DNA from 4 places in the Vallitalea guaymasensis genome. Region 4 is predicted to be linked to each of the others. Evidence: riboswitches for the same ligand, from Rfam matches in the RefSeq annotation. Region 4 holds a riboswitch; each other region holds the start of a gene.

Region 1 (8,376 bases), 2.3 Mb from region 4:
GATAGTTGTTGAAGATGTAATACATTCCAATGATATTTCCAATCTAAAAACAAGTTACGCTCATGAACTAATAGAGGCAGTACCAAAACTAAAATATATTGAACTTATTAAAAAGAGTGTATAGATGTTTAAGTTCAATTTATTTAAATATGTAAAGGACAAAGAAAGGAAGTAACAAGATGAAGAAAATTATAAGTATTTTACTAATAACAATGTTATTTACATTATCATTAGCAGGTTGTTCAAAATCTGATGATAATGAAAAATCTGTATCAAATGATAATGCTGCTAATGACACAGCTAAAAAAGATAATGCAGACAATAAAGGAAAAGCTACTGATGATGCACAAAAAGATGAATTAGTTATTGCTTGGGCAAGCGATCTAGATAATTTTGGTCCACTTACATCAGAAGATGGATACAGTCATGAAATTTTAGGGCTTGTATATGAATCATTATTAAAATATGATGGTAAAAAAGCAGTACCTAATTTAGCAGAAAGCTATGAAGCTACTCCTGATGGAAAAGAATATACTTTCAAACTAAGGGAAGATGTGAAATTTTCAGATGGGCTTCCATTGAATGCTGAAGCAGTAAAACAAAACATGGATGGAATACTACTAAATGCGGATAGATTCTCATGGATGGGAGCTATTGGAAAATTAGATAAAGTTGAAGTGGTAGACGATTACACAATAAAATTCGTATACAAAGAGCCATATTACGCTGCAACTCTTGATATGTGTTCTCAGTTTCCTATAAGAATGATTAGTCCTAATTCCATGCCAGATGATGGTAATACAGCTGGTATCCTAAAAAGTAGTGTTGGTACAGGACCTTATGTATTAACAGAGGCTATAAAAGATCAGCAATATGTGTTTACTGTAAATGAAAATTATTGGGGAGATAAACCAGCCTATAAAAAAGTTATAGTAAAAGTAATACCTGATCATGATTCAAGAGTTATGGCATTACAAAGTGGTGATGTTGACCTTATATATGGTGCAAAACAATTATCATATGAAGCTTATGCACAGTTTACTGATAACAAAAAGATTGGAACAGCTTGCTCAGAAAGTGAATCAGAAACTAGAAGTATCTTAATGAATACAGCTAATGAAGTATTAAAAGATATGGATGTAAGAAAAGCCATATTATGTGGAGTTAATAAAAAAGTTATTATAGGAACAGTTCTATTAGATATAGAAAACAAAGCGGATACAATATTAAATCCATCATTAACTTACTGTGATGTAGAAGTGGAACCTTACGAATATAATAAAGAAGAAGCTTGTAAGATCTTAGATGAAGCAGGATGGACATTACCAGAAGGTAAAACAATCAGAGAGAAAGATGGTAATAAGCTTTCATTAAATCTTATGTATGTAACAGGTAGAGGTGCAGAAGAAAGTATTGCTCAAGTTTTTGCTTCTCAAATGAAAGAGATAGGTATTGATGTAAAATTAGATGGTGTTGAGTTAATGGTTTGGGGTTCAAGAGGATTTGAAGGTGATTTTGATCTTTCTTTCAATGCAACTTATGCAGCTCCATATGATCCACATACATATATCGGTGGTATGATGAGTTATAGTCTAGACAATCCTGCACAGCAAGGGTTAGATAATAAAAAGGATTTAGATGAAAAAATATTAAAGCTATTCTCTATAAATGATGAAAAAGAAATTAAGAATTGTTATGATAGTATTTTAAAACAATTACATGAAAGTGCAATGTACATACCAATATCATATCAAAAGCAAATAGCATTATATAATAAAGACGTTATATCAACTGTAGAATTTCCTAGTATACCTGGTCAATTGGATATGATGTTAATAAAGTAATGTTAGGTGATAAGTAGAAAATATGAATGTATATAATTCGTACAATGTAATATAAAATAAGGTCATTGGAAATCTAAGTTTTCAATGACCTTATTTTAAGTTATAAACATAATATGGTTTATAAAAATATACTAGAATAGTATATAAATTAATATTTATCTGTTATTTTTTAATAGTTAAAATATATTATAATAACTATTTACATTAATCAAACAAAATGTTACAATGTAGCTGTCGAGAAAGAGAAAATATTATTTTGCTTTTTCTTGGACCTAATAGTATATGTATCAAGTGTACTACTGTAGGTATTTACAAAAAAATTTAATAAAGGCAGTTTGAGAGGAAGGTCACAATAATTAGTTGTGAGTGAATATTAAATATTCTTCGGTGAAAATCCGACACTGTCTCAGCAACCGTAATGTCAACGAAAGGACAATATACCACTGAGAATTCCATTTTAGTTGTGGAATAATCGGGAAGGTGTCTTAGTAGGAAAACCACACTGTAAGTGGCAAATGGCTAAGTCGGGATATTCTCACTCTGTTTGTTAAAATGTAATGCAAATCCCTGAGGTTGGAAGGCATAAATAGGTGGAATCTTTATGTTCTAAACCAAGTATGTCAGGGCGCTCTTAGGAGTGTCCTTTTTAGTGCACGGAACATATGACTAAGTAAACAAAATTCGAGGAGGAAAGAAAATGATTTTATCAAGAAGCAAAAGAAAAAGTTGTGCAATCTTACTTGCAGTGGCAATGATTCTTACAATGATGCCTCTTACTGCAAAAGCAGCAGCACCTACAAATGTAGAAGTTTATTTATCAGGTGCAACAAATCCAAATCCTACAGTAAATACACAAGACGGAGACACAGTAGAAAGTATATATACTCGTATTACAGGTCAAAGCTATCCATGGACAGTATTATATGAGATTAATGGAAAAATGGGAGCTGTAGCACCTGGCAGTTGTATTGTTCCAGACAATGCATATATACAGTATTACACTATTAACAACTATCAGACAGATGTACTAGCTACAATTAGTGATTATAGTTTAATAATTGCAGATGGTAAAATTAAGGTTCTAAATGGTAAAGAATATACTTGGAAAGGACTAGAAAAAAGTATTAACATGTGTGTACCATTTGTTAGAAATGCAAATGTAACAGTTAATCCTAAGAATTTAAGTACTCCATTAACAACACCAGTAAAGCTATCAGATTATGCTGGTATTGAAATGAAAAGTACTGGCGGTATTAGTACATATATGCCTATAGAAGTTGTAGCTGATTATGATGCTTATACAACAGAGCTAAATGAAGGATTAGAAAAAGTCATAGCTATAGCTGATTCCTTTGGTATCAATACAAGTAGCGCAGTAAATGCACTAAATGGTTCAGATAATGCTGTGAAAGCTACTGAAAAAGTAGCTCTGGGAGAAACTATCATTAATGCTTCTATCAATAATGATATTCTTCTTAGTAAAGTAACTTTTAATGAAAGTGTAGCAGTATCTGCTCCTTTTGATCCTTATGTACCAAGCTATACTTTGATATCAACTACAGGTAGTGATATTGTTCCAGCTACTTTCATTATAGAACCTGTTGCTATGGCAAGTGATGCAACAGTAACTTATAGTACTACTGATTCCAATATTTCATTTGCAGGTAATGTAATTTCTGCAAGTACAGCAGGAAATCACAGTTTCTCGATTAAAGTTGCAAAAAATGGTGCAGAGAGAATATACGATTTTGCCTTCACTTGTGATGCTCCTATCGTTGCAGGAGATCCATCTGTTTACGCATTTTTACCTGCTCCTGGTCAGTTTACTAATGAAGGTGTGACTGTTGGTGGATGGGGAGACATCTATCTTTCAGGTACAGATGGTATTAAATTAATGGCAGATAATGTTTCATCTACAGGTGTATCACTAGGATATTTTGGTGGATATACAGTATTTGATATGAAAAATATTGATAACGACCCTAATAATAAATATGGTGTGGATTTTATAGTATATGGTAATGCTTTCTGGAATAACTCTGAACCAGGTTGTATTCAAGTAGCACAAGCTGATAGTCAGGGAAATCCTGATACTTGGTATGATATTGCAGGTTCATTATATTATGAAAATACTACTAAAAAGAACTTTAGTTTAACTTATGAAAATCCTAATCCTAATGATAATACAAAATATACAGAAGCAGGAAATAATCTTGGGAAATTAGATTCTATTAATTATACTGGTAGTGCAACTGGAACAATCACAAAAAATACTTTCCATAATCACAGCTGGTTCCCACTTAATTGTAACTACTTTACAGGAAGAAACGGTAACCCTGCTTTAGACAAGACAAACAAATTGTCATTTGCAGACTATAATGATTCACATAACAAGTTGACATTAACAGGTACAATGCTTGGCAGTATTACATCTACTAACACAACTACTGGTTTTGGTTTCGGTTATTGTGATGTTCACCCTAATGGTAGCGGAGATAAATCAATAGCATATAATCCATATGGAGTAGCTGCAATTACTTCAACTTTTAATTATAATACTTACATTAATGGGACAGGCGGAGGAGACCCTATTGATATCAGCTGGGCAGTAGATGCAAACGGAAACCCTGTTAATCTAGATAATATTCGTTTTGTACGTATTTATACAGGGGCTGCAGCTATGAATGGTATATTCGGTGAAATCTCTACTGAAGTTTGTGGTATTAAAAAAGCTACTGGTACAGGTGATGGAGAAGCGGTAACAGGTTTACCAACAGTTATTGACTACATGACTGATTTAACTGTTACTACAAGTAATATGAGTACTCAGACTGTTACATTAGAAGATGGTATAGTTGAATATGAACTTTATAGTATCGCTGATAATGTATATGTTAATGGAACAAAAGTAACTTGTGATGATACTACACCATATGAGTTATCATTAACTTTAGCTAGAGGAGATATTAAATATGTACAAATCATTACTCAAAATGGTGCAGAATCTCCTTATATTACAGTATTTAAATTCGTTTATCCAGAAGTATAAATAAAAATAATGTTTTAGGGGACTCATTAGAGTCCCTTACTGAATAATAAAACTACTAGTAGGTGAATATTAATGAAATACTATAATAAAATATCTTTCATCTCATTTTTAATTGTATTAATTATATGCTTTAATATGGTAGCTATAAATACCAATGCTGAAGAACTAAATCCAGTATCAGTTACATTATCTCAGGAATCTTCTTTAACATTGACGAAAATTACTGAAACTGGAGATATGCCATCTTCATTAGGAGCATATTTTATTTCTGTACCAAAAGATACACAGTCGATTAATGTAAAATTTAATAGTTTATCAACTGATACACATTTTTTAGCACCTCGTGGTGCAAGAAAACAGATTACAGGTAATAGTGTTAAATCTAATGCAAGAATTTCAAGTGAAAATTTTCTGAAATATAATAATGTAAGTAGCAGACAGTTAAGACGTTATATTACAAACTGTTTTAATGTAGAAACACTAGAATATACAATTAGCTTATCATATACACCTGGATTTCCAATTGATCAAGAGAAATTACAAGAAGAATATACAGATATATGTTTTGACCCTAATTTAAAATATCAAGAAATATGCATTTACGAATATAAAGTACCTGTAAAATTAAAAGCAGTAATTCTTGTTCAGATAGGTGAATCGTCAACTGCAAAAATTGATGATTCTATCTTAAAAGATTGTATTAACAAAGCAAGATTAGTATCCTCCGAGACATACTATACAATTGATGATAGATATAATGGAAATGATTCCAGTACGATAAATTCCAGCGACAAATCAAAAGGCTTTTATAATAATCTACAGCTTGAGTTAGCTAATGTAAGTAAGCTGTTTATTGATAATAATCCTGAAAATGATTTAATAGCGGGTATTACTCAAGAGAATGTCGATACAGCAACTACTAATCTTCAATCTGCAATTAATAGCTTAATTCCAATTACTAATGTTAACCCAACATTACTATACGAAGCTATAAAAAATGCAGAAAATACATATAATGATTCATCCATATATACAGCCAAGTCATGGTCAGCATATCAAAACGTACTGAACAATGCTAAAACAGTACTTACTTCTCTTTACATTCAAGATGGTGAAGATAAAGGTAAGCCAACTGACATTAATAAAAACACTTATCAATCTGAAGTTGATACAAATACTGAAAAAATAAACAAAGCAATTACAGGACTAAAAAAATTAATAAATGCTAATGATCCTTCGGGTAGCGATTTAATTGATGCGGGGGAAAAATATGAGAACCTAAAAGCTTTAATAAATCAATTTAATCCAGAGGAACTTATAGAATCTGATTATACTTCAGACAGCTTTGTAACATTCATACAACAAAGAAACATAGCAACGGATTGGTTAGATAATAATGAAAAGCCTAATGGTACAACAGGAATACCTGTTTATGAAAAACTAAAAGAAGTTTACGACGATTATTGGAAATCATGTTATGGTTTGACATCAACAAAAGAAAAAATAAATGTATCTTTTAAGGTAATAGATACATCTGCTGCTAGAAAAAAAGAAGCTTTTGATACAAAATCAGGTATCTATAATTTAACTCTCTCTAGTGGCGCATCTTTACAAGATGTTTTCAACCAGATTAATGGTATTAACATACATGGGGACTATGGAATTTTTATTAATGGAATTATGATTGATGCACCAAGCCATGATTTAACAGCATTATTTACTTTGAATCTTGGTGATTCAATAGGTACATCCCAATATCCATTAAGCAGTATAAAAGTACAGGATAAGGATGAAGTCGTTGTAGCATATTTAGACGCACCAAGGCATGGTTCTTCAAGTGGAGCTAATCTAGAGGGATATGAAGCATACAAAGTACTTCCATATGTTAGACTGTCAAAAATCACTAATGAAAATATGAATAATAATGTAGTAGAGACAAGAGCCGGACAAGCAATTTCATTTAATGTAAGCTCAGTTGCTGCTAATCTTAGTGATTATACAGGAAAAGATGAGCCTTTTACAGGAGCTACGGTTTTTGTAAGTTCTGCTGTAGAAGAAAAGAATAAAATAACTACTGCAAATAAGGAAACTACTGCTTTTACAGATGATAATGGTAACTGTAATTACACTTTTTACGAGGAAGGTTGGCATTCATTAAGTGTTCATCATAAGGAAGCAAATAATCTTGAAAGTAAAAAGGTTACTGTTACAGGAGTTATAGCAGGAGATACTATACTTGTACATGTAAACCCAGCTACTGAAAATGAAACTAAGATAATTAAAGATAAAATGCTGACTGAACTAGAAGAAGCATATTATTCCTATAGACAAACTAACTATGACGCTAATAAATGGAAAGAGCTTTCTGGATTTTATGAAAACGGTAACACTAAAATTACTAATTCAGTAACACCATACGAAGCAAAAACAGCATTTGATACAGCTGTTAATGGTATGAAAAGCATAGAATCCATAGACCATAAAACAGTTATAACACCTATACGGGAAGTATTAAAATATCTGCCATCTATAGATGAAATGGATCAAAACAGGCTCTGCCAATCAGATATACCTAAATTAGAAGAACTATTTTCTAAATACAATGTTTTGACGGAATATCAGAAGAAGTTATTCACTTTTTTAGAGGACAGACATATTAAATCTCTATTAAAGGCATACGCAGATTCTAATAATGGAAATAATTTACCAGAATCTAAAAAATATAAACTTACTATCATTGATGAAACCAATAAGTTCAATCAATTTAATGAACATTTATATTGTATGGTAGATGGTAATATCATAAGTTCTGCTAGACCAACAAAAATTGTTGGAGAAGTTAAAGCTAATATTAAGGTAGGTTTACGATACAAGGGAAGAAACATTGTAGGAGATACATGTGTAGTAGAGAGTTTTTCAGATGATATAAGTGTTTATAAAATGCATAGTCCCTATAAAAGCATCCTTGGAGAATTTTTAATGCCTCATCACGACGTAACTATAATTGTAAGGTCAATAGGTGGTGACGAACCTACAATTGATGATGAAACAAAGTTAAATAATGCCAAAGAGGCTGCTAGAAATGCTGTAATAGCGACTTATTCAAATTATCACAGTGAAGACTATTTGGATGATGATTTCACTAGACTTACTCAGGCTAAAGATAATGGGATAACAGCAATTAATAATGCTGTTGATGTAGTTGCTGTAGCAACCGCTCGTAGAGCGGCACTTGCGGCAATGGCAGCTATTCCAACGAAAGATGATAATTGTGGTACTAAGTTACCTGACTATGGAAACGTAATTGGAAAGGTAAAGATAACTATAGAAAATGAGACTTTCCCCAGTGGGGATTTTAAAGGAACAATTATAAACGGTTGGTATGATCTATGTGAGAATGATACCATGATGACAGTTGTTCTGAAAGCATTAGCTGTGAATGGATATAGCTGGGAAGGAACAGGTGGTACTAATTACGGTATT
Region 2 (8,376 bases), 330 kb from region 4:
TAAGTTTTCCAATTATCTAGAGTGTATCGTACTTTTACGTTTTTGTCATAGCCTAGATTTTTTAAGTAAATGGAACCACTTAAGAAATTATCATTACGGTTACATTCATTTAATAAAACAACACTTTTTGATAAAGTGCAAGGTGCATTATAGATCATTGTAGTTTCTTGAAGTAGATAATTATCTCCATTGTTATTATCCCAATATGTATTACCATTAACCTCATATTTTAGAGCAAATCTACAATTATGGTAGGTATGATGTTGAGGGGCATAAATTTTATGAGGTGTTGAAAAGCTCCATACTTCAGAGCCGTCTTTTAATGTTTTGAGATAAGATGCAGATTGGTCTAACCAGTTGGAACCGTCATAAGTATAATGTACTGTAATATTTTTATCAGCACTTAAGTTTTTGACATTGATATATCCAGTTGCATAATAATCTAATTGGCTGCCACATTGACCAACAGTTGTTGTTACCAATTTTGCTGAATACAGTTGTATATTAGGAGTTGTCTGTGCTGAGATACTTAATCCACTGACATTGAGCATTAATACAAAACAAATTACAAAAGTTACTAAATTTCTAAAACATTTCTTTTTCATTAGAATTCCTCCTTGAGTTTATAGATTAACAGTTATTTTTATTCATAGAATCCTGTAAGGCTGTAGTTGTCACCAAAATTGTTATCCCAATAAGTTTGACCATTAACAGTATAGCTTATAGCATATTCTCCTTCTTCATAGTAATAACATGGTATGAAGAATTCCCATGATTCTATATTGTTGCCAACATCTTTTCTGTAAGTGGCATCCACAGATTTTTGTGTTTTCCAACCGTCTTTTGTATAGAAGACTTTTACATCTTTAGCATAATCCAGATCTTTCAAGAACATGAATCCTTGTACTCCATAACGATAATTATGTCTACCAGTATCTAACATAACTATGCTTTTTGATAATGCATAAGGAGTATTGCTATCTGAGTAACTATATTCAACATAATAGTTTTCTCCATTGTTATTGTCCCAATATGTATTACCATCAACTTCATATTTTATTGCAAATGTACAATTATTAGATTTATCCTTTGGTATATTTATATCAAAAGACCAAACTTCATCTTCTGGTGATAGATTCTTTAAATATTCAGCTTTTTGCTCAAGCCAAGTAGTGCCATCATATGTATAATGTAAAGTAACGTTTTTATCATAGTTCAAGTTTTTAACATGTATATAACCTTTTGCAGTATAATCACTGTTAAATCCTTTTTGCATTATCTTAGCAGAATACAGCTCTACATTAGGCGTCTGTGCTAAAATACTAAAGCTATTTACACTAAGGGTCAAAATAAAACAAATCATTAAAGTTACTGAGTTTCTAAAATACTTTCTTTTCATTTAAATTCCTCCTTTATTTTTTATAAAATACATTATATTACGATAATTTATATATGTCAAACAATAAACTGAATATTTATTTTGTTTAAAATATTGTTAGAATATAACGAAATATTAATTTATATATAAGATATATTGTATACAATATCAAATAATAGTATAAGATAAGTAGTTTTTGGAAATAAAATTGTAAGATATTATAAATAACCAATAAAAATAAATTAAATTATTAGTTAATTTAAAAATATAAGTGAATAAAAATTCATAAGAAGGTATAATAAATTGTTTTGAAAGGTGATTAAGGAAATAACTAAGGGACAGCCTCCTAATATATTTCACTGTGATACTTACTAGAGTCGATATTTTGGTTTATCGGTAAACTAGACAGTGAAAAAATATATTAGGAGACTGCCCCTTAATGCATATTTTAGATATTAAGATTTATTAGCATAAACGAACTTATTACTTGTGAGTACTAGCTAATGATAATCATTAGGGAAGATTAGGGTCCTGTGTAGGTGAGAAACTGTAATTATCACCAAAATTATTATCCCAATAAGTTACACCATTTACTGTATAACTCACAGCATATTCTCCACCACAACTCCAAGGAATAGTACTTCCGTCATTGATTGTATTGAATAACCATAATTCTACATTATTACCTAGATTACAATTATATGAAGCATCAACATCATGATAAGTTTGCCAATTGTCTGTAGTATAACGCACTTTTACTACCTTATCATAAGCCAGGTTTTTCATAAAAATAGAACCATAGATAGAATTATAAGAACGACCTGTTTTATCTAACATAACAACACTCTTGGATAGTGCATATGGTGAGTTAAAACTTGTGCTGCTGCATTGAAGAAAATAATCATTTCCGTTATTATTATCCCAATAGGTGTTACCATTAACTTCGTATTTTATGGCAAATCTACAATTGTATGTGTATTGATGAGCTGGTGTGTATGATTCATGTGGTGTAGTGAAAGACCATACCTCTGATCCATCTGATAATGTCTTATAGTAGGATGCAGATTGATCATACCAATTATAGCCATCATATGTATAGTGTATTGTAACATTTTTGTTGATATTCAAGTTTTTAACATATATGTATCCACTTGCGTAGTAACCTGTCATGCGACCAGTATCAGCATAGGTCGTTTCCATTTTTGCAGAATAAAGTTCTACATTTGGAGTTTGAGCTAGAATACTAGAACCGTTGATATTGAGAATTAACATAAAACAAAAAATAAAAGCTACTAGATTTCTAAATAATTTTTTCTTCATTAATAAATCCTCCTATTTTTTAAAAATATATAATTTCTCTTTCAGATTAATATATGTATCAACATAAGAAGTTATTAAATAATGTTAAAAATAATTATGAACAATAATATTCCATCATATTAGTTAGAAGAATCTGGTGATGGTGAAAAACTATAATTATCGCCAAAGTTATTATCCCAATAAGTTACACCATCAACAGTATAACCGATAGCATATTCTCCACTAGAATTAACAGGGAAAGGACTATTATCATGCATAGTATCAAATGACCATAATTCTATATCATTATCATATTTCCAGTTATAATGAGCGTTAAGATCATGATAAGTCGCCCAATTATCTGTAGTATAACGTACTATAACTTTCTTGTCGTAAGCTAAATTTTTTAAGAAAATGAAGCCCCATAAAGAATGTGGAGTAGATATATCCTTGTCTAACATAACAACACTTTTGGATAATACAAAAGGAGCATCGTAAATCATAGTAGTATCTTGAAGAAAATAATTGTCTCCATTATTATTATCCCAGTATGTATTACCATCAACCTCATATTTTACAGCAAATTTACAATTATATTCAACTTGATGTGTTGGTGTATAAGATTGTTCAGGTGTTTTGAAAGTCCATACTTCAGATCCGTCCTCTAATGTTTTTTGATAAGAAGCAGGCTGATCCAACCAGTTGGTATCGTCATATGTATAGTGTATTGTCACATTTTTGTTAGCGCCTAAATCCTTGATATAGATTTTACCAGTTGAATAATAACCTACCATGTTACCGATATTACCGTATGTTGGTAATATTTTTGCGGAATACAGTTGTACATTTGTTGTCTCAGCTAATGTTGTTTGAGCTGAAATACTAAAACAACTAATGTTAAGTGCTAAAACAAAACAAATCATAAAAGTTACTAAATTTCTAAAATACTTTCTTTTCATAATAATTCCTCCTTTATATTTTTTTGTAAAATATATTATAATAGTATTATAAATCCATGTCAAATAATGTATAGAATATTATTTAATAATAAAATATTATAATATTAAAGAAAAGTAGTGAATAAATTATATGTCAATAACTTGATAATTTATTCACTACTAGTATTCCTATACATATAAATCAATGAAATGAGTATACAATTCATTTGATTTTAATAAATAATAATGTTATACAATATAAAAATAGTACATTAGATTTAATTGATATTATATAATCTATAATTTAGTTCGAAATTATTGTCCCAATAGGTAACACCATTAACAGCGTAACCAATACAGAATTCAAAATCTCCTTCTACATCAATTATAGTTGTCCAATTTTCAATGCCATTAGCATTTGTATTTTTATAAGAAGCTAAACTCTCTTTATAACTTTGCCAGTTATCATTAGAATATCGTACTTTTACGGTTTTATCATAGCCTAGATTCTTTAAACATATGTTTAATGAATGTTTATTTCCACTAAGACACCAAATATTATCTAATGTTAAAACACTTTTAGATAATACGATAGGTGAATAATATGAATCTTTACCTCTTTCAATAAAATAATCATTCCCATTATTATTATCCCAATATGTATTACCGCCTACTTCATATTTTACAGCAAACTTGCAGTTGCATTTAGTATATCTGCAACCCATAAAACGTTGGTTAGGTGTTCTGTATCTCCAGACTTCTGAGCCATCGGATAAGGTTTTAACATATACTGCTGGTTGATCATACCAATCATTACCGTTATAAGTATAGTGTACTGAAACATTTTTACTTACCCCTAAATCCTTGATATAAATGATTCCAGTTGAATAATAGACATTACCAATCATCATATCACCGCTAACGGAACCTGTCTCTAATTTTGCTGAGTACAACTGTACATTATCATTGGTCGTTTGAGCTGAAATACTAAGGCTTCCAACATTAAATGCCAAAATAAAACAAATCATACAAGTTAATAAGTTTCTAAAATACTTTCTTTTCATATTAATTCCTCCTATTATTCTTTGATATATGATAGTATACGCCAATATTTTTAAATGTCAATAAACAATTTGAATATTTAATTAATTTATAAAATTAAAATTAATGGTTAAGATAATAAACAAAATAGTTAGTGTTTAAAACTTAGTCCTGTATGTTATAATGAATAAATAGATATCGTAATAAATTGATTCTAATAGAAGATAGTATAATAAAATTATGATTAGTATAGATGACAGAGGAGATAGATATGGATTTATTTGATATGATGAGAGAGAAAACTCTAGAAACTGAATCCCCATTAGCGGCTAGACTACGACCAACGTCTATAGAAGAAGTAGTTGGGCAAGAGCATATAATAGGAAAAGGTAAATTATTATATAGAGCGATAAAAGCAGACAAACTAGGGTCACTTATTTTTTATGGACCACCTGGAACAGGGAAAACCACCCTTGCAAAAGTTATAGCAAACACCACAAAAGCTGAATTCGTTCAATTGAACGCAACTATATCTGGAAAGAAAGACATTGAAAAAGTAGTAAATGAAGCTAAGAACAGACTTGGTATGACGCTGGGAAGCACTATCCTGTTCATTGATGAGATTCATAGATTCAATAAAGCACAGCAGGACGCCCTTCTGCCATATGTTGAAGATGGTACCGTAACACTTATCGGTGCTACTACAGAGAATCCTTATTTTGAGGTAAACAGTGCGCTAGTATCCAGGTCTAGAGTCTTTGAACTAAAGCCTTTGGAAAACAAAGATATTCGAAAGCTCATAATGAGAGCCATTGAGGATAAAGAAAAAGGATTAGGCACTTTTAATGCCAAGATCAATGAAGAAGCCATAGAGTTCTTGTCCGATAGAGCCAATGGAGATGCAAGAGCCGCTCTTAATGCCATTGAACTAGGGGTTCTTACCACTGAACCAGATGAAGATGGAATAATCAACATAGATATAGATGTAGCATCTGAATGTATACAAAAAAGAGTTATCAATTATGATAAAAACGGAGATAATCATTATGATACCATATCAGCTTTCATAAAAAGTATGAGAGGTTCAGATCCAAATGCAGCAGTCTATTATCTTGCTAGAATGATTTATGCAGGAGAAGATCCCAAATTCATAGCGCGAAGAATCGTTATATGTGCTGCCGAGGATGTAGGAAATGCTGATCCTATGGCGATACAAGTTGCAATGGCTGCCGCTGATGCAGTTAATTTCATAGGTATGCCTGAAGGTAGGATAATATTATCCCAGGCAGCTACTTATGTTGCATGCGCCCCAAAAAGCAATGCTGCCTACGTAGCTATTGATAAAGCATTGGAAGATGTGAAAAGAATTCAGATTACCACAATACCATCTTATCTCAAAGACAGCCATTATAGTGGTGCAAAAAAACTAGGTCACGGAACAGGATATAAATATGCCCATGACTATGAAAATCACTACGTAGAACAACAATATTTACCAGATGAACTTGTTGATGAGATATATTATAACCCTACCGAACAAGGGTATGAAAAGAAAATTGTAGAGCATTTCAACAATATAAAGGGGAAGGTTAAATAGTTTTAGTACATTTTTAAAAAAAACATTTATAGCCGTTAGTTATGTTAATTAGAAAAAAAGTGTTTTGTGATTATATTGTAGATGCTAGGAAGCAAAATAGTATATGTATATGTGGAGTTGTGAGGCAGGACGCCGAACCCAGCTTTAATCTGACAGCCCTACTGGACTGTCAGGAATAATAATGGACTCGATGTCCATTATTATTCGTTGAGCTCAGGACGAGCAAGTAGCTGGCGTAACATATACATATACTATTTTGCAATAACCAAGTCAGAACAAAACACTATTTCTGACTTACTTGCAATATAATCTAATCTAGATAAAAAATGGAAAACTTAAATAACTAGTTTTATCTTGACATATTTATATTAAAGTATATAATAAAACTATCTTTGGATATATTTATATATAACATAAGATACTAAAATTTAATAGATGAAAAGGTACTCGTTGAGTTAAAAGGGAAAGTGGTTAAATGCCACTGCAGCCCCCGCTACTGTAAATGGTATGAAATCTAAAATGTCATTGGGAAACTGAGAAGACTAGAGAGTAAGTTAAGCCATAAGCCAGGAGACCTGCCTTTTTATAAGTTTTAAGCTTTCGGTGGGAGAGTGTAGATTCACATATTTATTTGTAATCTGACTGTGCCTTAGCACAGTTTTTTGTTGCTTATAAATGGAAAATGCTACATGAGTATACCGAGTGTCAATCACTTTTCTTATTAAAGAAGATATTATGGAGGTTTAAAGGATGAAAAAATTATTAAAGCTGTTACTGACAACTATGTTAATTTCAGTACTCGTTTTTAGTTTAGCTGCTTGTGGCGGCAAGAAGACACCAAAGGATGATACATACAATCAAGAGAATCAAGTAGAAAAAGATGATACATCAAAGACTGATGAAGACAAAGATACTAATGAAGATAAGGATACTAATGATAAGAAAGATGAAACCACTAGTAATGAAGAGGAAAAAGATACTAGTAGCGAATCAGATATATATCCATTAACAATAACAGATAAGTATGGTAAGGAAATAACAATTGAAAAAGAACCAAAAACTGTAGTTTCAATTTCACCAGAATTTACAGAAACAATATTTGCTCTAGGAGCAGGAGACAAAATAATTGGTAGAACAGATTTTTGTGACTATCCAAGTGAAGTAGCGAATATAGAATCAATTGGTGGTTTACAAGAATTTAATATTGAGAAAATAGTAGACCTTAATCCTGATATTGTAGTTACATCTGCTCATGTAAAAGATGATGCTGTAGCTAAGTTACAAGAACAAGGTATCACTGTTTTATCACTTTCTTGGAATGAAAGCTTTGAAGGAATATACGGTTATATAAGTACACTTGGTGAAGTTATTAATAAAAAACAAGAAGCAAATGAATTAGTAACTAGTATGAAAGATAAAGTAGGAGAAATCCAAAAAGCAATAGAAGGAAAAGAAAAACCAACAACATATTTTGTAGTAGGATATGGAGAAGGTGGAGATTTTACAGCTACTGGAGATACCTTCTTAAGTGAAGCCATGGCTTTGGCTGGAGCTGACAATATAGCGAAAGATGCTACAGGTTGGGCATATAGTATTGAGCAGATAGTTGATAAAGACCCTGAGATTGTCATATGTTCAGATAAGTATGATTCTAAAACTACGTTAGAATCATTAGAAGGATATAAGGATTTAACTGCTGTCAAAGAAGGAAAATTATACGAAATTGATGAAAATCTATTCTTTAGACAAGGACCTAGAATAGTTGATGGATTGACTAATTTAGTTAAGATAATTCATCCAGATGCTATTAAATAATGTAAATAGATTAGAATTATAGTATACTTTAAGTAAGTCTATGTTAAATATAAGCATAGACTTACTGTGTTATAAATAGAAATGACATACTAAAGTAAAGCAGGTTAAGACTATGAAGATATTTAGAAAAAGTAATATTATAATAAGTTTATTAGTACTTATAGCAGTAATTATTATTGCATGTGGATTTGGTTCTGTCAGAATAGATTTTGTTGACAGCAGCAAAATATTATTAAGTAAAATTCCATTAATAAATGATTTGATTTCCCTTGATGGTATTAAGGAATCACATATAAAAATAATAGCTG
Region 3 (8,376 bases), 2.5 Mb from region 4:
AATGTCAAAAGTAAAGAGATTCTTGAAAAAAGCTAAGACGGAATCAAGTATAATAGGAATTAGTGAAGATATCTTAGGATATACCCATGAATTAGAATCACTATCTTTAATAGAAGCGGATAAAGCCTTGAAACTTTTCAAGTTATAACATGATAGAAATGTATAGTATAACATATTCTTATCTCAATAAAACGCCCTGATGGGCGTTTTTTAATATCTAATAATAAAAATCCACCATTTAGGTAAGTATTACTTATTTTAATATTGAAAATTATTACATATTTAAAATATGTATAATTAAATTATAATATTAAAGTTAGTACTATATTTAACATTAAAATGTATATTAATAATAGTATTTATACTAAAAATATTAAAAATAATACATTATTAACACAAATCTACAAATTATTTAAAAAATTAATTGTATAATGTATTAATGAAAGGGGTGATAGAAGATAAATGTAAAATGACATTTCTAGATACATTCAAGTTACAAGAATCAACATAAATTATGTTCACATATATATTAAGTTGAAATGTAACCGGCAACAAGTAGGTTATATTATAAAGTAATAATTAGAATAGGGAGGAAGAATGAATGAAAAAAATTTTAAGTCTATTATTAGCAGCATGTCTAGTTATATCTACTACAATAGTTAGTAATGCAAGTGATTTGGGTGTATATCTTTTAACTAAGGAGTGCCCTCAGAATATACATAATTATGTTAATAATAATATTAACAATTTCCTAAACTCTAAATCCAATGAAGGTGAAATTAGTTTAGAAGATATTACAATAGGACAGGTATTCAGTATAGAAAAAGAAAATGTATCCGATCTTGATGTGTTTTATTTTCCTGTATTTCAAAAAGGACATCTTAAATATACATTTAGAGTGTATGAAGTAGATGGAAATATTACAGGTATATTATCTCCTTATTTAGTAAAGGAACTTTTAAGTGTTAGTGGTAAAACAACAACAAATAGTCCTGCAAGATTAGCTATGAATAATGGAAATGTAGTAACAGTAATTAACGATAAGATTACTACAATTAAAAAGGACCCTCTAGGTAGAAGGGTTAACAATTACTCAATAAATAATGAAAACTATAGTAATATTACAGTAAACATAAATGAAAAAAATGATAAAAATATTATTAAAGGTTTACATACTTCAAAAAGACAATTATTCTCTTTGGATAGTGTATCTTCTAATAATCTATCTCTTGATTTAGCTGAGACTCAAGGGCAACAATCATGGTGTTCAGCTTTTGCTGGAGCTGCAATAATTAGATACAAGACTCATACTAATGTATTCGCAAAAGATATAATGAAATATTATCATCCAAATAGTGAAAAATTAGAAGACGAGTATATCACTAACTATCAACTTATCAGATATGCACAGAGGAAAGGTCTTTACCCAAGAAGGAGATCATATACATTATCACTTAGTTCAGTTGTATCACAAATAGACAACTCTCAGCCAATGTATATAGGATGCCAAGGAAGAGGAGATTACGAAGGAGCTAGACATGCATTAGTGCTTAGAGGTTATGATAAAACTAACAACACTTATTCAATATGGAATCCTTGGTATAAATACTATGAAACAATGCCAATGGATACAAAAGTATATACAGTAGATCCTTCAGCAAGTTTTAAGTGGGATACTACAATATATGATTGGAGCAAATTATAGATCCTAATGAATAATAAAGTAAAAGGTAAAAGTAAAATTGTTAAAAAACCATATGTAATGTATGACAGCAACCTATATGGTATATCTACAGAATTGCCAAAATCATATCCATATAATAATATGCTGGAATCAATAACATATGTAGGAACAATTAGTGAAACAATTAATAGTTGTGAAATGCCAACACAAAATTTTCAAGCAAATAAAGATGGATATAAGAATGCAAAAGTTTATGTAGATGAAGATGAGAGTAGAATCTATCTAAGATTCAACGAAGGTCTTGAAAATGATGAATTGGTAAGATTTGATAAAGATAATAAAGCAATATAGAATAGATAATTTATTAATAACTATTGTGTTCTTTGATTTTTGAAGGTATAATGTTAGTGACATACAAAGTAAGAAAATTAAAATTGAATATAAATATATTAAGGTGCCTTAGCAATAAGGAGAATAGGAAAGTCAGTTAAAGTCTGACACGGACCCACCACTGTAAGTAGTAATGATGTTATGTTTTATACTACGAGTCAGGAGACCTGCCTTAATATTGTTAGATTAGTCGAAAGGGGATAAAATTCGTACTTATCATTTTAGTTGCTTTTATAAATGGGTTAAAGGCTCTTAACGTTTGTTAAGGGCTTTTTTTATTAAAAGAATTAAATTGTTTTATATCCTCTTTCACCAAATTGTTTTAATGTGGAGTCTCTATATTAGGATAAGGAGTCCCATATAAAATATAAAAATAAGGAAGAGGAGAAAACAATGAAAAAAAGAGCAGTATTAGTAACTTTTTTGGTTCTCATTATGATGATTACAGGATGTAAGAATAATCAAGACATAAAGGCGGACCAAAATCTACAAGAAGAACAAAAATCAGGATCAGCAAATGTAGATAATGGTGCAGAAGATAACACAGATTCAGTGAAGCCGGTGAATGAAGAAGTGTTAATTGACCAATCCAAAGAGATTGTACTAGCAGGAACAAGGAATATTGCACCTGGAGAAAAAGATGCCTATTACTGTAGTTCTGCATTGATGGTATGGGAACCACTTATTACAAAAGGTTCAGATTATGGTCCTAAGCCAAAACTTGCAGCAAGTTATTCTGCAAACGAAGATTATACTGTATGGACATTCAAGTTAAGAGAAGATGTCAAGTTCCATGATGGAGAAGTGTTTAATGCAGATGCTGTCATTGCTAATTTTGATAGAATGAAACTAGGGAAAAAGTCTTCAAGTTTTTATGGGATGGATATTAACAGAACATATCCAGGGCTGCTTGAAGTGAATAAAAAAGATGATTATACAATAGAATTAGTCTTTGAAAATCCTTTGCCAACATTGGATTATTCAATGACTGATTTTGGTAGTGCTATGTTCAGCCCTAATAATTTTGATGAGGAAGGTAATTTCAATGGTTTTCCTATGGGAACTGGACCTTTCAAATTAACTGAAAATGTTCTTGATGAGTATTGTGTAATCGAGAAAAACAATGATTATTATGGTGAAAAAGCATTAGCTGAAAGAATTAAAATAAAAGTTATCCCATCACCTGATACACGATTTGCTGCATTAAAAGCAGAAGAGGTAATGGGTGTTATCGATCTTGGGGCTATTCAGCCTGTGATGGCTATGGAATTAATAAAAGACAATCGATTTGGCATATCACACACACCAAGTACAATTACCCATTACATACTTTTGAATGGTAACAAAGAGCCTTTTAATGATCTAAGGTTAAGACAGGCAGTCAGTTTATTAATTGATAGACAATTGATTATTGATAGTTTTTATGCAGGTTTAGGTGAACCTACAGTAAATGTACTTAATGCATGTACTCCTTTCTATAAAGAATTTGATATTGAACATGATGTTGAAAAGGCAAAAAAATTGGCAAAAGAAGTCCTTGGTGATGAAAGAGTGAAGGTTTCTTTCGTTTTAAGACAAGGTGAGCTGGATAGATACCCAAACAAAGAAGAAGCTCAGTTATTGCAGTCTCAACTTAGTGAACTGGGAATAGATGCTGAGATTACAATTCTTGAAAGTTCAGCATGGAATGATGTGGTTAAGGCTGGTGATTTTGATATCAGCTTAAAGATAAAAGGATTATCCAGTGCTGAGCCAAACACTCTGTTTAAAACTATGATGAAAACTGACAATGGATTAAATAAAAGATGGAATTTTGGCTATTCCAATAAAACAGTAGATACATTAATAACTGATGTTGAAAACGAAACAGATATGGATAAGCGTAAGGAAATATATAAAAAGATTCAAGGGTATTCAGTCAATGAATTTCCAGCTGTTCCATATTTTAATGATGTGAACTTAATTGCTTACAACAAAAAAATTGAAGGCTACGAAGCTATGTATTACGGCGTATCTCTTGAAAAGACAAAATGGGCTGAGTAATGGGTAGCTATATATTAAAGAAGATGCTAAATGTGATTCCTGTACTTATAGGTATCACATTAGCAGCTTTTCTACTAGGTGTATTGTCTCCAGGAGATCCTGCATATATTTCTCTTACAAGGGATGGTATAACAGAACCTAGTGATGAGGAAATAGAAGAGAAACAACATGAGCTTGGTTTGGATTTACCTGTACATAAACAATATTTTAATTGGTTAAAAAAAGTGATTAAACTTGATTTTGGACAAAGTATATATACTGGGGAATCCATTGGAGAAGAATTAGCGAGGAGATTACCTATTACTCTTAAGCTTGCAATGTATGGTTTTATACTTACAAGTATGTTTGGTATATTGATAGGTGTCATCATGACATTATTTAGAGGCAGTTTTATAGATAGTTCTTTAAGATTCTTTTGTACACTTATATCATCTATACCAAATTTTTGGCTTGCAATAATTCTTATTACCATATTTGCTGAGACATTACAAATTTTGCCAACAAGTGGTTATGAATCAGAGAAATCATTGATTTTACCTTCAATTGTTGTATCCCTTACAAGTATTGGTTTTATTGCAAGGCTTACAAGAGCCAGTTTTCTGAAAGTATTATCAAAAGAATTTATTGTACTTGCAAATGCTAAAGGGCTTAGAAGTTATACTATAGGAATCATCCATATATTTAAAAATGGAATTATACCAGTTTCTACTTATCTAGGCTTATATTTTGCAGCTATTCTAGGTGGTTCAAGTATTGTTGAAAGTATTTTTGCCCTTCCAGGAATAGGCAGTTATGCTATTGAATCCATCTATGCAAGGGACTACTATGTTATTCAGGCATATGTCATATTGACAGGAACCACCTATATACTCGTGAACTTAGGTCTTGACTTATTATATTTTGCTATAAATCCTAAAATAAAAGAAAGTGAGTGCTAATATGAAAATAAAAATACCTCTAAGTGTTTTGATACTGATTATTTTATTGAGTATATTAGCACCAATAATTGCTCCATACGACCCCTTGGCAGTAGATATGAAATCAAAATTGGAACCACCAAGCCAGACACATCTGCTGGGTACAGATTCTCTGGGGAGAGATACCTTTAGTAGAGTATTGTATGGTGGAAGACAATCCCTTTTACTGGCATTGATTGCAACCATATTATCTATGTGTCTTGGTATAATCATTGGCGCATTAGCAGGATATTATGGTGGTGCATTAGATTCATTCATTACATCTGTTTCAAATATATTCATGGGATTACCAGGGACAAGTATTATGATTGCTCTAGTAGGTATACTTGGACCATCCATGAGAAGTTTGATTATAGCCATTGTGGTCAATTCATGGGTATCATTTTCAAGGCTTATAAGAGTAGAAGTCATGAATGTTAAGAATGAGTACTTTATTGATAATCTCAAGAATATAGGAGGGTCTGATTCACTGATTATCTTAAAGCACATTTTGCCTAATATATCTGATAGCTTGATTATTGTTTTTGTATCAAAGATAGGCGGGGTTGTGTTAGGGGTTGCCGCTCTTAGCTATTTAGGATTAGGTCTAAGTCCCCCACAACCTGATTGGGCTATTATGATTAATGATGCAAGACCATATTTTAGAAGTCATTTACAACTGGTTTTAGCACCAGGGTTTTGTATTATAGCGTTTGTATGGTCAGTACATAGTATAGGTGACGGCATCAGAGATAGAATGGATGTAGGAGGACTTAGGAATGAAGACTTCTAATATTGATATAACTAATCTTAGTGTTACCTTTGATACTAAATATGGAAAAGTACAAGGTGTTGATGATGTAAGCATCACTTTTCCCAAGGATGTTGTGACAGGAATAATTGGTGAAACAGGAAGTGGCAAATCATTACTAGGTATGTCCATACTACGCTTATTGTCCAATGAGGCAATTGTTACAGGACAGTGTTTTTATAATGGACAAGATCATATGAAACTATCAAAGGCACAAATAAAAAAAATACGAGGTAGTCAGATCGGGTTTATTCCTCAAAATCCAGATTTATCACTAAACCCCATATTGACCATTCAAAGACAGCTCATAGAATCCTTGTTGACCCATACCAACATAAGTAAACAAGAGGCAAAGGAAAAAGTCAGATCATACTTAAAACAATTTGGCTTCAAGGATATTGATAAGATAATGAAATCCTATCCCTTTCAGCTTAGTGGAGGCATGAATCAGAGGATACTATGTATCATAGGTATTATCTGCAATCCTGATTTTGTTATTGCTGATGAACCTACAAAAGGTCTTGATGCCAAACTTAGAAAAATAGTCTATGAAAACCTTATAAAAGTAAAGAAGAATTATACATCAAGTATGATTATCATAACCCATGACTTGTATTTTGCAGGAAAATTTTGTGATGAAATCGTTGTTATGTATAAAGGGCAGGTTGTTGAAATGGGATATAGCAAAGATGTGATTAACAATCCAAGACACCCCTATACAAAAGGATTGATAGGTTCAACAATTAGAAAAGGCATGGTACCAATTAATCCCCCAGATAGCAAGGAAAATACGTCCAAGTGTAAATTTTATACTAGATGTAACCAACGTAATACCAAATGTATAGATTCAACGATTGAGATGAAAAGAATTCCTGGTGGAAAGGTACGATGTTGTGCATATGATTAAAGTAGATAATGTATCCATGAGATTTAAGAAAAGAGAAGTATTAGAAGATATTAATTTTACTGTTGAATCGGGGACTAAGGTTGGAATCGTTGGTGATAGTGGAAGTGGCAAATCTACATTAGCAAGGCTGATTACTGGACTTGCCATACCCAGAAAAGGTCAAATCTACCTTAATGGTGTAAAAACAACAGAATATAGAAGAAAAGAAAAGAGCAAGGTGGTGCAGATGGTTTTTCAGCACCCTCAAAGCAGTTTTGATGAAAAAAGGAAGATAGGTTATCAGTTAGAAGAAGTTGGACGTATTCACCATAGAGATTATAGTAAGGAAATCAAGAGGTTACTTAATGTGTTTTTAGTGGATGCTAAGTTAATGGACCGTTATCCATATCAGATTAGCGGGGGAGAAGCACAGCGGCTTTCAATTATCAGATGTTTGCTACTCAAACCTAAAGTATTGATTATGGATGAACCTACATCAATGCTGGATGTATCTGTTCAAGCAGAGATTATTGATTTTCTCCTAAGGGTTCAAGAAAAAGAGAAAATGACATTTGTTTTTGTATCCCATGATATTGAATTAGTAAGTCATGTGTGCGATAAGATTATTATTATTGACAACAAGCAAATAATAGAAGAAGGCACTATAAAGGAAGTTATTGAGCAACCTAAAAGTACCTATACAAAAAATCTAATCGAGAGTTTTGAATACTTTTACTGATGGAGGTTTTGATGAACAATAGTTTATATATAAGTCAATTGAAGAAGGATACTAATGATATGTGGCGAGAAACACTTGGATGCAGCGGTGAAATTGCTTATAAAAGAGCTCATGATGATAAGATAGAAAAGGAATTTTGGGAAAAGTATTCCCTTATTTACGATACCATTCCATCATTGTATGATTACTGGCCAGAAACTTTTGACAAGTTAGTTGATATCATTGGTACCCAAAAAGACGTTATAGAATTTGGAGCAGGAACAGGCAAATTTACATTACCAATGGCATTAAAGCAAAAACAAGTTACAGCTATTGACTTTTCAAAAGATATGCTACAGAAGTTACAATGCAAAATTGGAGATTTAACCAATATTCATACGGTTCATGGAAAAATAGAAGATATGGAAAACTATAACGTGGATAGTGTATATTCTGTAAATGCTATATATAGGATATCGGATATGAAAGTAGCTATAAAAAAAATACGTTCTTTTGCAAGAGAAAAAGTGGTTTTTGTATGGACAATGCAGCGAAGTAAATATGATGAAATATTGAATAGTACCAACAAAAAAGGTATTCTTCGTCGTCAAGAGTATATCCATATCATGAATATTCTATATGACTTAGGTATTGATGGCAATCTGGAAATAATGGATGTTCATAAAAAGATTAAGATTGATAACATTCAATCCAATTATGAAGAACTGAAAGAAATTGCTGGAAGTTATGATTTGGATGCTGATTATCTGATAGATACCTTTAATCAACGTGTTACCAATGAAAATGGTATTACATACTATCAATGTCCTCAAAAAGTAGCATATATTTATTTTGATGGATGTGCCAATTGTAATTGAAGTTTATTGC
Region 4 (8,376 bases):
ATTCTAAGTGGTTTAATACCATTCTTCCAAGATAGTATGTATATAAGCATAGTTGTAAATAATGCAAATGCAAAAGCAATTGGTGTAACAAGGAAATCATAGTCAGGAAAGACTACTAGAATAAAGACTGCGCCCAATCCTGCCCCAGAGGATACACCAATAGTATTAGGTGAGGCTAGGGGGTTTCTCATTACCCCCTGCAAAATGCCTCCAGCCAAAGACAAACATATACCAACAGTTCCAGCTACAAGTGACCTTGGAACTCTTACTTTCCATATGATATTTCTATTGACACCTGTTTCATCAATAAATATAGCTTTTAATATTTCTGGAACTGATATCTTAAAAGCACCTAAACTAATACTGAAAAGAAATGATATGAAAGTAATAATTAGCAAAATTATTAGTACGGTAATCTTATAAGAATGTCTGTTTTTTAAATCGTTCATTATTTAAATACCTGAGGATATAATATTTTAGCTAAATATTCAAATGCTTCAGGATATCTTGCATTAGGCTTGTAATGGAATAAATCTGATGGAAGATAGTGTACATTACCTTCTTTTACTGCTGTAAGTGTAGCCCATGCTTCATTTGATTCTAAGTCATCATTTATACGAGTTTTAACTTTTTCAAGATCCCCCATAGTAACAACTAATATTACATCAGGGTCTTTTTCAAGGATTTTTTCCAAACTAAAATCTACTTTTGAACTATTTTCAACTGGTGAGTCAGTAATTATATTGTTAGCTCCAAGCATCTCTAGCATGTTTCCTACTAGACCTGTTGAAAGTTCTGCTTTTACATATTTTGTAGAACCGAATAAAATAAATACATCAGGTTGCTCTTCTTTTTTAGCTTTTTCACAGATTTTATTTACATTTTCCTTGAGAGCTTTTACTTCTGAATCGTAAATATCATCTCTACCAGTGATTTTTGTAAATAATCTTAGTGCATCATTAAATCTTTCGTAAGGATTATTACTAACATCGACATATGCACATTCTATATTATTGCTTTTTAATATATCTTCCATTTCTACGTGTTGACTTCTAGTAGAACTTAGTATAACTAGGTCAGGTTCTAGAGATAATACTTTTTCAACACTAGGTGCGTTTACTTTACCAACTTGTTCAATATCTTTAGCGGCTTCTGGAACATTAGTTGAACCGCTTACTCTAGCAATGGCTTCTCCACCTGCTAGATACCAGATATCAAGAATAGAATTCATAAGTACAACAACTTTTTTTGGATTTTTAGTGATTGTTTGTTCATTACCCATTGGGTTTAAATATGTAATAGTTGTGTCAGTATCTTTGATTATGAATTCTGGTAATTCTTCTGAATTTTTATTGACAGAGTCTTTTCCTGAATTATCTTTTGTTGTTTCTGAATCTTTTTCTGTATCCTTATTTTCATCAGTTGTTTTTTCAGTGCTGTCTGGAGTAACAGTAGTTTTTGATGAATCCTGTTTTGAACATCCACTGAATGAAGTAACGGTCAATATAAAAATCAATAAAATAGCAACACGTTTCATATTTTTCATTATTAAGTCCTCCTAGAAAATCTTTTAATAGTAGCTTGTATTAATTCAATAGTTTTGAAGGTTTATCTTCCATGAAAATAAGAATAGCTAACGGTTTGTAGAGATAGTAAAAAATAAAAAAACTTACAACTATCAGTTGTAAGTTATATTAACGAATTAAATAATTTATAATAAGATAAATTTATTAATCAATTAATGTAATCGTATCTTCCCACCGAAGTTAGTTACATGGATTTTAAAGGCAGGTTTCCTGACTCGTAGCTCAATTTACTCTCTTAATCTTCCCAGTTTCCCAGTGATATATCTAAGATTTCATCCCTACTTACAGTAGCGGGGGCTGTAGAGGATTCACACCTCATTCCCTATTATCTTTTAATGTTGGACTTTGTTTGAACAACATTATAAAGCACCCTTAAATAACTATTAAATTTTAAAGAAATAGTATCATAGTTTTGTAGTAATGTCAATGTGATTTAGAGTTGTAATGCATTATAAAAATAAAATTATGTTGTGCAGGTAAGTCAGAAAAATTATTTTGTTCGGACGTGGTATTTGCAAAATAGTATATGTTATTTTCTTCTAAAATAGAATGATACATTAATGATGTTTTATTGACATGAAGCTACAGATGATTTATTATTAGATTAAATTGAATAATGATTAGATAGCGATGTATGTTTGAGGATATTTTGGATATCTTCAAAGGGAATCAGGTTGGAATCCTGAACGGTCACGCCACTGTGTAAATGATTTCTGTTATATTATGGAAGTTATTGAAGTCAGAGTACCTATTTAATCTTATACACTTACGTTATTTTACGTAAAAACTTTGCGAGGGACAGAGGGTGTAACTATTTATTATATTATTAATAAATATTGTATATCATGCTCTTATCTCGTTGTAGGTAAGAGTTTTTTATTATATTTAAGTTGAATTAAAAGGAGGAAGTTGTTGTGGAGAAGAAAAAAGCGATATTGGTTGCGAGTTTTGGAAGTAGTTATGAAAATGCAAGAAAAGAGCAGATAGAACCTATAGAAAAGTTGATAGAAAATACTTTTACTGATTATAAGGTGGTACGTGCATTTACATCCAATATGATAATTAGAAAGTTGAAAAAAGAAGGTATTCATATTGATACACCAGATGAAGCTTTGAAAAAATTAATTGAAGAATTTGAACATATAATTGTTCAACCAACCCATATAATACCAGGTTTTGAATATGATAAGATAAGAACTATAGTAAGTAGGATGAATCATAACAAGAATGTACATATTTCACTTTCACAACCATTATTATATCATAAAAATGATTATAGAGCGGTTATAGAAGCATTAAAGACTTATATTCCTAAGGTAGAACCTAATGAAGCGGTTGTATTACTGGGTCATGGTACAGAGCATTATGCTAATACCAGTTATTACTATATGCAATATCTTCTTGAAAATGAGGATTTACCAGTATTTATGGGGACTATAGAAGATGGTATAGAACCAGTTATAAAAAGGTTGAAAAAGGGTAAATACAGTAAAGCTGTTCTAATGCCGTTCTTGGTTGTTGCAGGAGATCATGCACACAATGATATGGCAGGTGACGAGGAAGATTCATGGAAGAATATATTAATTGCTAACGGTATTGAGGTTAGAGCAATAACTAAAGGATTAGGTGGTAATGAAGCCATTAGAAAAATCTATCTTAATCACTTGAAGGAAGCAGTGAATAACCAATGAGTGCTAAGGCAAAACCTAGATTAATTATATCAGCACCACATAGTGGGACAGGTAAAACTACTCTTACCATAGCATTAATGGCTGCATTATGTAAAAGAGGGTTAAAGGTACAGCCTTATAAAGTAGGACCTGATTATATAGACCCAGGATTCCATGAAGTGGTAACTGGCAGACCCAGCATTAACCTGGATGGGTGGCTTTTAGAAGATAATGTTAATAAATATTTATTTGATAAATATAATAATGATGCAGATATAAGTATAATTGAGGGTGTTATGGGATTATATGATGGGTATGGCAGTGAGCCTATGCTTGGAAGTACAGCTCATATATCCCATCTATTGAAATCACCAGTAATATTAGTGATGAATGTAAAAGGAATGTCAACAAGTGCCGCGGCACTAGTTCATGGTATGAAGACTTTTAGAGATATTCCTATAAAAGGGGTTATAATCAATCTTCCAATGTCAGAGAGACATTATGAAATATTGAAAGAAACTATTGAAATAAATACAGATGTCCCTGTAATAGGATATCTGCCAAAACTGGATGAAGTGAAACTGGAAAGCAGACACTTAGGACTTATTCAAAGTAGTGAAATAGATGATATAAAATCTAAGATTGATAGACTTGGAGATATCATTACTGATACTATAGATATTGATAAGTTAGTTGAAATAGCTGGAAGTACAGAACCATTAGAAGATATTGATAGCGTTAAAACAAGTAATCAGTACCATGTACATATTGCAGTAGCAAAAGACAAAGCGTTTTCATTTCATTACAATGAAAATATAGAGATGTTGAAGGAATCAGGAGCGAAAATCCATTATTTCAGTCCCTTGAAAGATGATAAATTACCTGATGAATGTGATGGAATATATTTAGCAGGTGGTTATCCAGAAGTATTTGCTAAAGAACTGTCAAGCAATACTAGTCTAATGGAAGATATTAGAAAGAAAGCTAATGAGGATATTCCTATTTATGCAGAATGCGGAGGTTATATGTATCTTCATGAGACTATAACCAATCTGGAAAATGAAACATATAAGATGGTAGGGATATTCCAAGGTGGAGCGTATATGAAGAAAAGACTTCAAAACTTTGGTTATGTTTCTGTAAGGGCTGATAATGATACTCCTATATTCAATAAAGATACAGAATTCAGAGCACATGAATTTCACAGGTCAGTTGTTGATAGAACAGTTGAACCTACGTACATTACAGGTTCTAAGAAGGATAAGAGATGGCATTGCGGAAAACTATATAAGAATGTATATGGAATGTATCCACATATATATTTTCCAGCTGAAACCGCTATACCAGAGAAGTTTTTAGACACTGCGTTAACCGTAAAAAATAAAAGGAGATAAATAATGCATGATTTTATAGCTAACCCAAGAAAAATAGAAGATGAGAGTTTTAGGATTATATATGATAGTATGAAAAATACAGACCTTGAACCATTGAGACTTAGTATAATGCAAAGGGTTATTCATACAACTACAGATTTTATTTATGAGGATATACTATTATTCAAAGAGCAAGTTGAAAATATCATTTTAGAAGCCTTTGAAAAAGGATGTACAATCATTACTGATACACAGATGATAAAAGCAGGTGTAAGCAAAAAACTTACAGAACAATTAGGTATAAAAATTGAATGTCTAGTAGGTTCTGAAGAAGCCTATAAGATTTCTAAGGAACAAGGAATTACACGTTCCATGGCAGCTGTCGATTTAGCTCTTAAGATACCAGGGGATAAAGTATTTGCTGTAGGAAATGCCCCAACTGCACTATTTCGTCTTATAGATGAGAAAAACAAGAATGAGTTAGACACTGTAAAAGCGGTTATCGGGGTTCCAGTAGGATTTGTTGGAGCTTGTGAATCTAAGGATGCTCTATGGGATGAAGATATTCCATCAATAATAACAAAAGGAAGAAAAGGTGGAAGTACTATTGCAGTTGCAATAATTAACGCTGTATTAAGAGAAGCGGTGAAAAAAGTTGGAAAACAGTAGGTATGTTTACAAAGGGTGCAAAAAACTAAGGACAGGTTATACAACTGGATCCTGTGCCGCTGCTGCAACAAAAGCGGCAGCTTATATGTTGAAGAACCAAATGATTGTAGAATCAGTCAAGATTGATACACCAAAAGGATGGGAGTTGAATCTTGATGTACATAAATGCCAATATAATGAAAGACAAGCATCATGTTGTATAATAAAGGATTCTGGTGATGATCCAGATATTACTAATGGTATAGAAGTTTTTGCAGAAGTGGTCTTAAGAGATGATAATAGAATCAATATTACTGGAGGTAGGGGAGTCGGTAAAGTTACCAAAGAAGGTTTACAGATACCTGTTAATCATTATGCCATTAATCCAACTCCACTAAGAATGATAAGAGAATCAGTACAAGCCATATTTGAAAAGGGTACTGGTGTAGATGTTATTATTAGTATTCCTATGGGAGAAGAATTGGCTAAGAAAACATTTAATCCCAAATTAGGAATCATTGGTGGTCTATCTGTACTTGGAACCACAGGAATAGTAGAGCCTATGTCAGAAGATGCGTTAAAAGAGACTATAGCACTTGAACTTAAGATTGCTCATAAGAAGAATAAAAAATATGTGATACTGGTTCCTGGTAATATAGGGGAAAAATTGTTTATGAAGTACTCGGGTATAGATAATATCTCTATGGTTAAGATGAGTAATTATCTAGGTTTTGCATTAGAAGAATGTAGTAGATTAGGATTTGGAAAAATAATTATCGCTGGACATATAGGAAAATTAATCAAGCCAGCAGGGGGTATATATTATACTCACAGCAGAGTAAGTTCCACAAGAATGGAAATATTGACTGCCTACTTAGGTGTAATGGGTATGAAACAAGAAGACCTGATAAGTATCATGGATTGTACAACCACTGATGAAGCGGCTAAGATTATTAAAAGAACAGGTATGGAAGAAGTATTTACAGTACTGGCTAACAAGGCAGCTGATAATTGTGAAAGTTATATTTATGGTAATCTACATATAGGTGTACTATATTTCAATATGACAGAGCTGTTAGCCATAAGTGATAAAGTTCAATCTATCATAGGAGAGATTAAGGATGAATAAAGTAAATGTGATTGGTATTGGTCCAGGTAACAGAGATTATATTCTTCCAATAGCCTATAGAATTATTAAAGAATGTGATGTTCTTGTTGGAGGAAAGAGGAATCTAGAGATTTTTGCTTCTTATGAAAAAGAAGTGTTTGCATATGATTCCAATCTTCAAGGTATGTGTGATTATATATCAGCTAATAGAAATGAAAAAAAGATAGTTGTAATAGTTTCAGGAGATACAGGGTTCTACAGTTTATTAGATTATTTACAGAGTAAGTTAGGTAAGGAATGTATTGATGTAATACCGGGAATAAGTTCTTACCAATATTTGTTCAGTAGAATCGGTAAGAGTTATAAGGATTATGGATTGTATAGTTTGCATGGAAGAGAAATCAGATGGATGGATATTCTAAAGGATAAAAAAGGTATATTTCTATTAACTGATAAGAAGAATTCTCCAAGCTGTATTGCTAAACAGTTAATAGATGCAGGACTTTCAAATGTTACAATGATTGTTGGAGAAAATCTTTCATATGATGACGAAAAGATTACTATTGATGTTCCAGAGAATATTGTGAAGCAGGATTATTCAGTGCTTTGTGTGGTGGTGATTGAAAATGAAGATTAATAAAAAGTATATGTTTGGTATTCCAGATGATGAATTCATTAGAGATAAAGTACCGATGACAAAATCAGAGGTAAGAGCTATAACTGTATCTAAGCTTAGACTTAATTCTAATTCCCATGTTTTAGATATTGGTTGTGGTACAGGCAGTATAACTGTTGAGTGTGGTTTGATATGTAGTGAAGGTGAAGTTACTGCTATTGATCAGAAAACAGAAGCTGTCAAGTTGACAGAGAAGAATGTTAAGAAGTTTGGACTTGAAAATGTCCAGATAGTTGAAGGAGCAGCACCAAAGGATATACCTAGGAAATATTATGACAGTATTTTTCTAGGAGGTGGGAGCAGGAAGATTGATGAGATAATTGATTTTGTTCTGAACCATCTTAAGTCAGGTGGAGTATTTGTTGCTAATACTATATTGTTGGATAGTACATATAAGATTCTTAGTGCCTTAGAGGGTAGATTCATGGATATTGATGTTGCATTGGTTCAGGTGGCGAAGGGGCATCAGTTAGGTGGATGGATGATGAAAGCTAATAATCCGATTTATGTTATTTCTGCAAAATTGCCGTAGCTGAGTATATATACAAAACAGCTCATATCAAATATTTGAAGAAAAACTAAGTTCGTTACAATAAATATTACTAAACCTTAACAACTCCCGCTGGTCAAACAGTTAAGGTTCTTAACGTAATATTTATTTCCACTCACTAAGATTTTCTAATCAAATATTTAAAAATCGCTTTATTTGTATATATACTCACCGACTAGGCTACTGGAAATAGTAGTATATACAAGAAAATAAAAACATTAAGCATAAAAAATATGATAAAGGAGTACATATTATGATTTTATTCGTAGGAGCAGGACCAGGAGATGTTGAGTTAATTACGGTTAAGGGGATGAAGGCTTTACAAGAGGCTGATTGTGTTATATATGCAGGGTCTTTGGTGAATCCTAAGTTGATTGATACTTATTGTAAGGAAGACGTTATTATATATAATAGTGCTAAGATGGATTTGGATGAGGTTATTGAAGTTATGGTAGAGATGGAAAAGGACAATAAGAAGGTTGTTAGGCTACATACAGGTGATCCATCCATATATGGAGCTATTAGAGAGCAGATGGATAGATTGATTGAACATAAGATTGAGTTTGATGTGATACCTGGGGTAAGTTCTTTTGTGGCTGCTGCTTCTAGATTGAAAGAGGAGTTTACATTACCTGATGTTTCACAGACGATAATTATTACTAGGTTACCTGGCAGAACTGGTCATGGTGAAGGTGGACAGTTGGAAGAATTGGCTAAGCATAGGGCTTCAATGGCTATATTTTTATCAGTTCAGTCCATTGGTGA

What was found. Region 4 has a riboswitch for cobalamin ahead of HYG85_RS17305 (sirohydrochlorin cobaltochelatase). Riboswitches for the same ligand answer to the same signal wherever they lie in the genome.
Region 1: linked by a shared signal. The riboswitch ahead of HYG85_RS03265 (hypothetical protein) and the one ahead of HYG85_RS17305 (sirohydrochlorin cobaltochelatase) in region 4 are both predicted to bind cobalamin.
Region 2: linked by a shared signal. The riboswitch ahead of HYG85_RS16010 (ABC transporter substrate-binding protein) and the one ahead of HYG85_RS17305 (sirohydrochlorin cobaltochelatase) in region 4 are both predicted to bind cobalamin.
Region 3: linked by a shared signal. The riboswitch ahead of HYG85_RS04005 (ABC transporter substrate-binding protein) and the one ahead of HYG85_RS17305 (sirohydrochlorin cobaltochelatase) in region 4 are both predicted to bind cobalamin.

Annotation. Positions count from the first base shown of each region.
Region 1 is NZ_CP058561.1:722,298-730,673, reverse strand. It holds gene HYG85_RS03275 (ABC transporter ATP-binding protein) at 1-124, shown strand, start outside; gene nikA (nickel ABC transporter substrate-binding protein) at 180-1,844, shown strand; cobalamin riboswitch at 2,228-2,376, shown strand; gene HYG85_RS03265 (hypothetical protein) at 2,542-4,893, shown strand; gene HYG85_RS03260 (S-layer homology domain-containing protein) at 4,966-8,376, shown strand, end outside.
Region 2 is NZ_CP058561.1:3,717,197-3,725,572, forward strand. It holds gene HYG85_RS15980 (carbohydrate-binding protein) at 1-605, opposite strand, end outside; gene HYG85_RS15985 (carbohydrate-binding protein) at 644-1,399, opposite strand; gene HYG85_RS15990 (carbohydrate-binding protein) at 1,892-2,698, opposite strand; gene HYG85_RS15995 (carbohydrate-binding protein) at 2,818-3,636, opposite strand; gene HYG85_RS16000 (carbohydrate-binding protein) at 3,894-4,679, opposite strand; gene HYG85_RS16005 (replication-associated recombination protein A) at 4,928-6,253, shown strand; cobalamin riboswitch at 6,678-6,850, shown strand; gene HYG85_RS16010 (ABC transporter substrate-binding protein) at 7,004-8,068, shown strand; gene HYG85_RS16015 (FecCD family ABC transporter permease) at 8,181-8,376, shown strand, end outside.
Region 3 is NZ_CP058561.1:888,791-897,166, reverse strand. It holds gene HYG85_RS04020 (GTP pyrophosphokinase) at 1-148, shown strand, start outside; gene HYG85_RS04015 (C47 family peptidase) at 602-1,705, shown strand; gene HYG85_RS04010 (hypothetical protein) at 1,712-2,035, shown strand; cobalamin riboswitch at 2,120-2,263, shown strand; gene HYG85_RS04005 (ABC transporter substrate-binding protein) at 2,468-4,117, shown strand; gene HYG85_RS04000 (ABC transporter permease) at 4,117-5,055, shown strand; gene HYG85_RS03995 (ABC transporter permease) at 5,057-5,866, shown strand; gene HYG85_RS03990 (ABC transporter ATP-binding protein) at 5,853-6,791, shown strand; gene HYG85_RS03985 (ABC transporter ATP-binding protein) at 6,784-7,509, shown strand; gene HYG85_RS03980 (class I SAM-dependent methyltransferase) at 7,521-8,366, shown strand.
Region 4 is NZ_CP058561.1:4,042,530-4,050,905, forward strand. It holds gene HYG85_RS17295 (FecCD family ABC transporter permease) at 1-449, opposite strand, end outside; gene HYG85_RS17300 (ABC transporter substrate-binding protein) at 449-1,546, opposite strand; cobalamin riboswitch at 1,770-1,975, opposite strand; cobalamin riboswitch at 2,210-2,356, shown strand; gene HYG85_RS17305 (sirohydrochlorin cobaltochelatase) at 2,501-3,277, shown strand; gene HYG85_RS17310 (cobyrinate a,c-diamide synthase) at 3,274-4,650, shown strand; gene HYG85_RS17315 (precorrin-8X methylmutase) at 4,654-5,298, shown strand; gene cbiD (cobalt-precorrin-5B (C(1))-methyltransferase CbiD) at 5,285-6,406, shown strand; gene cbiE (precorrin-6y C5,15-methyltransferase (decarboxylating) subunit CbiE) at 6,399-7,022, shown strand; gene cbiT (precorrin-6Y C5,15-methyltransferase (decarboxylating) subunit CbiT) at 7,012-7,593, shown strand; gene cobM (precorrin-4 C(11)-methyltransferase) at 7,865-8,376, shown strand, end outside.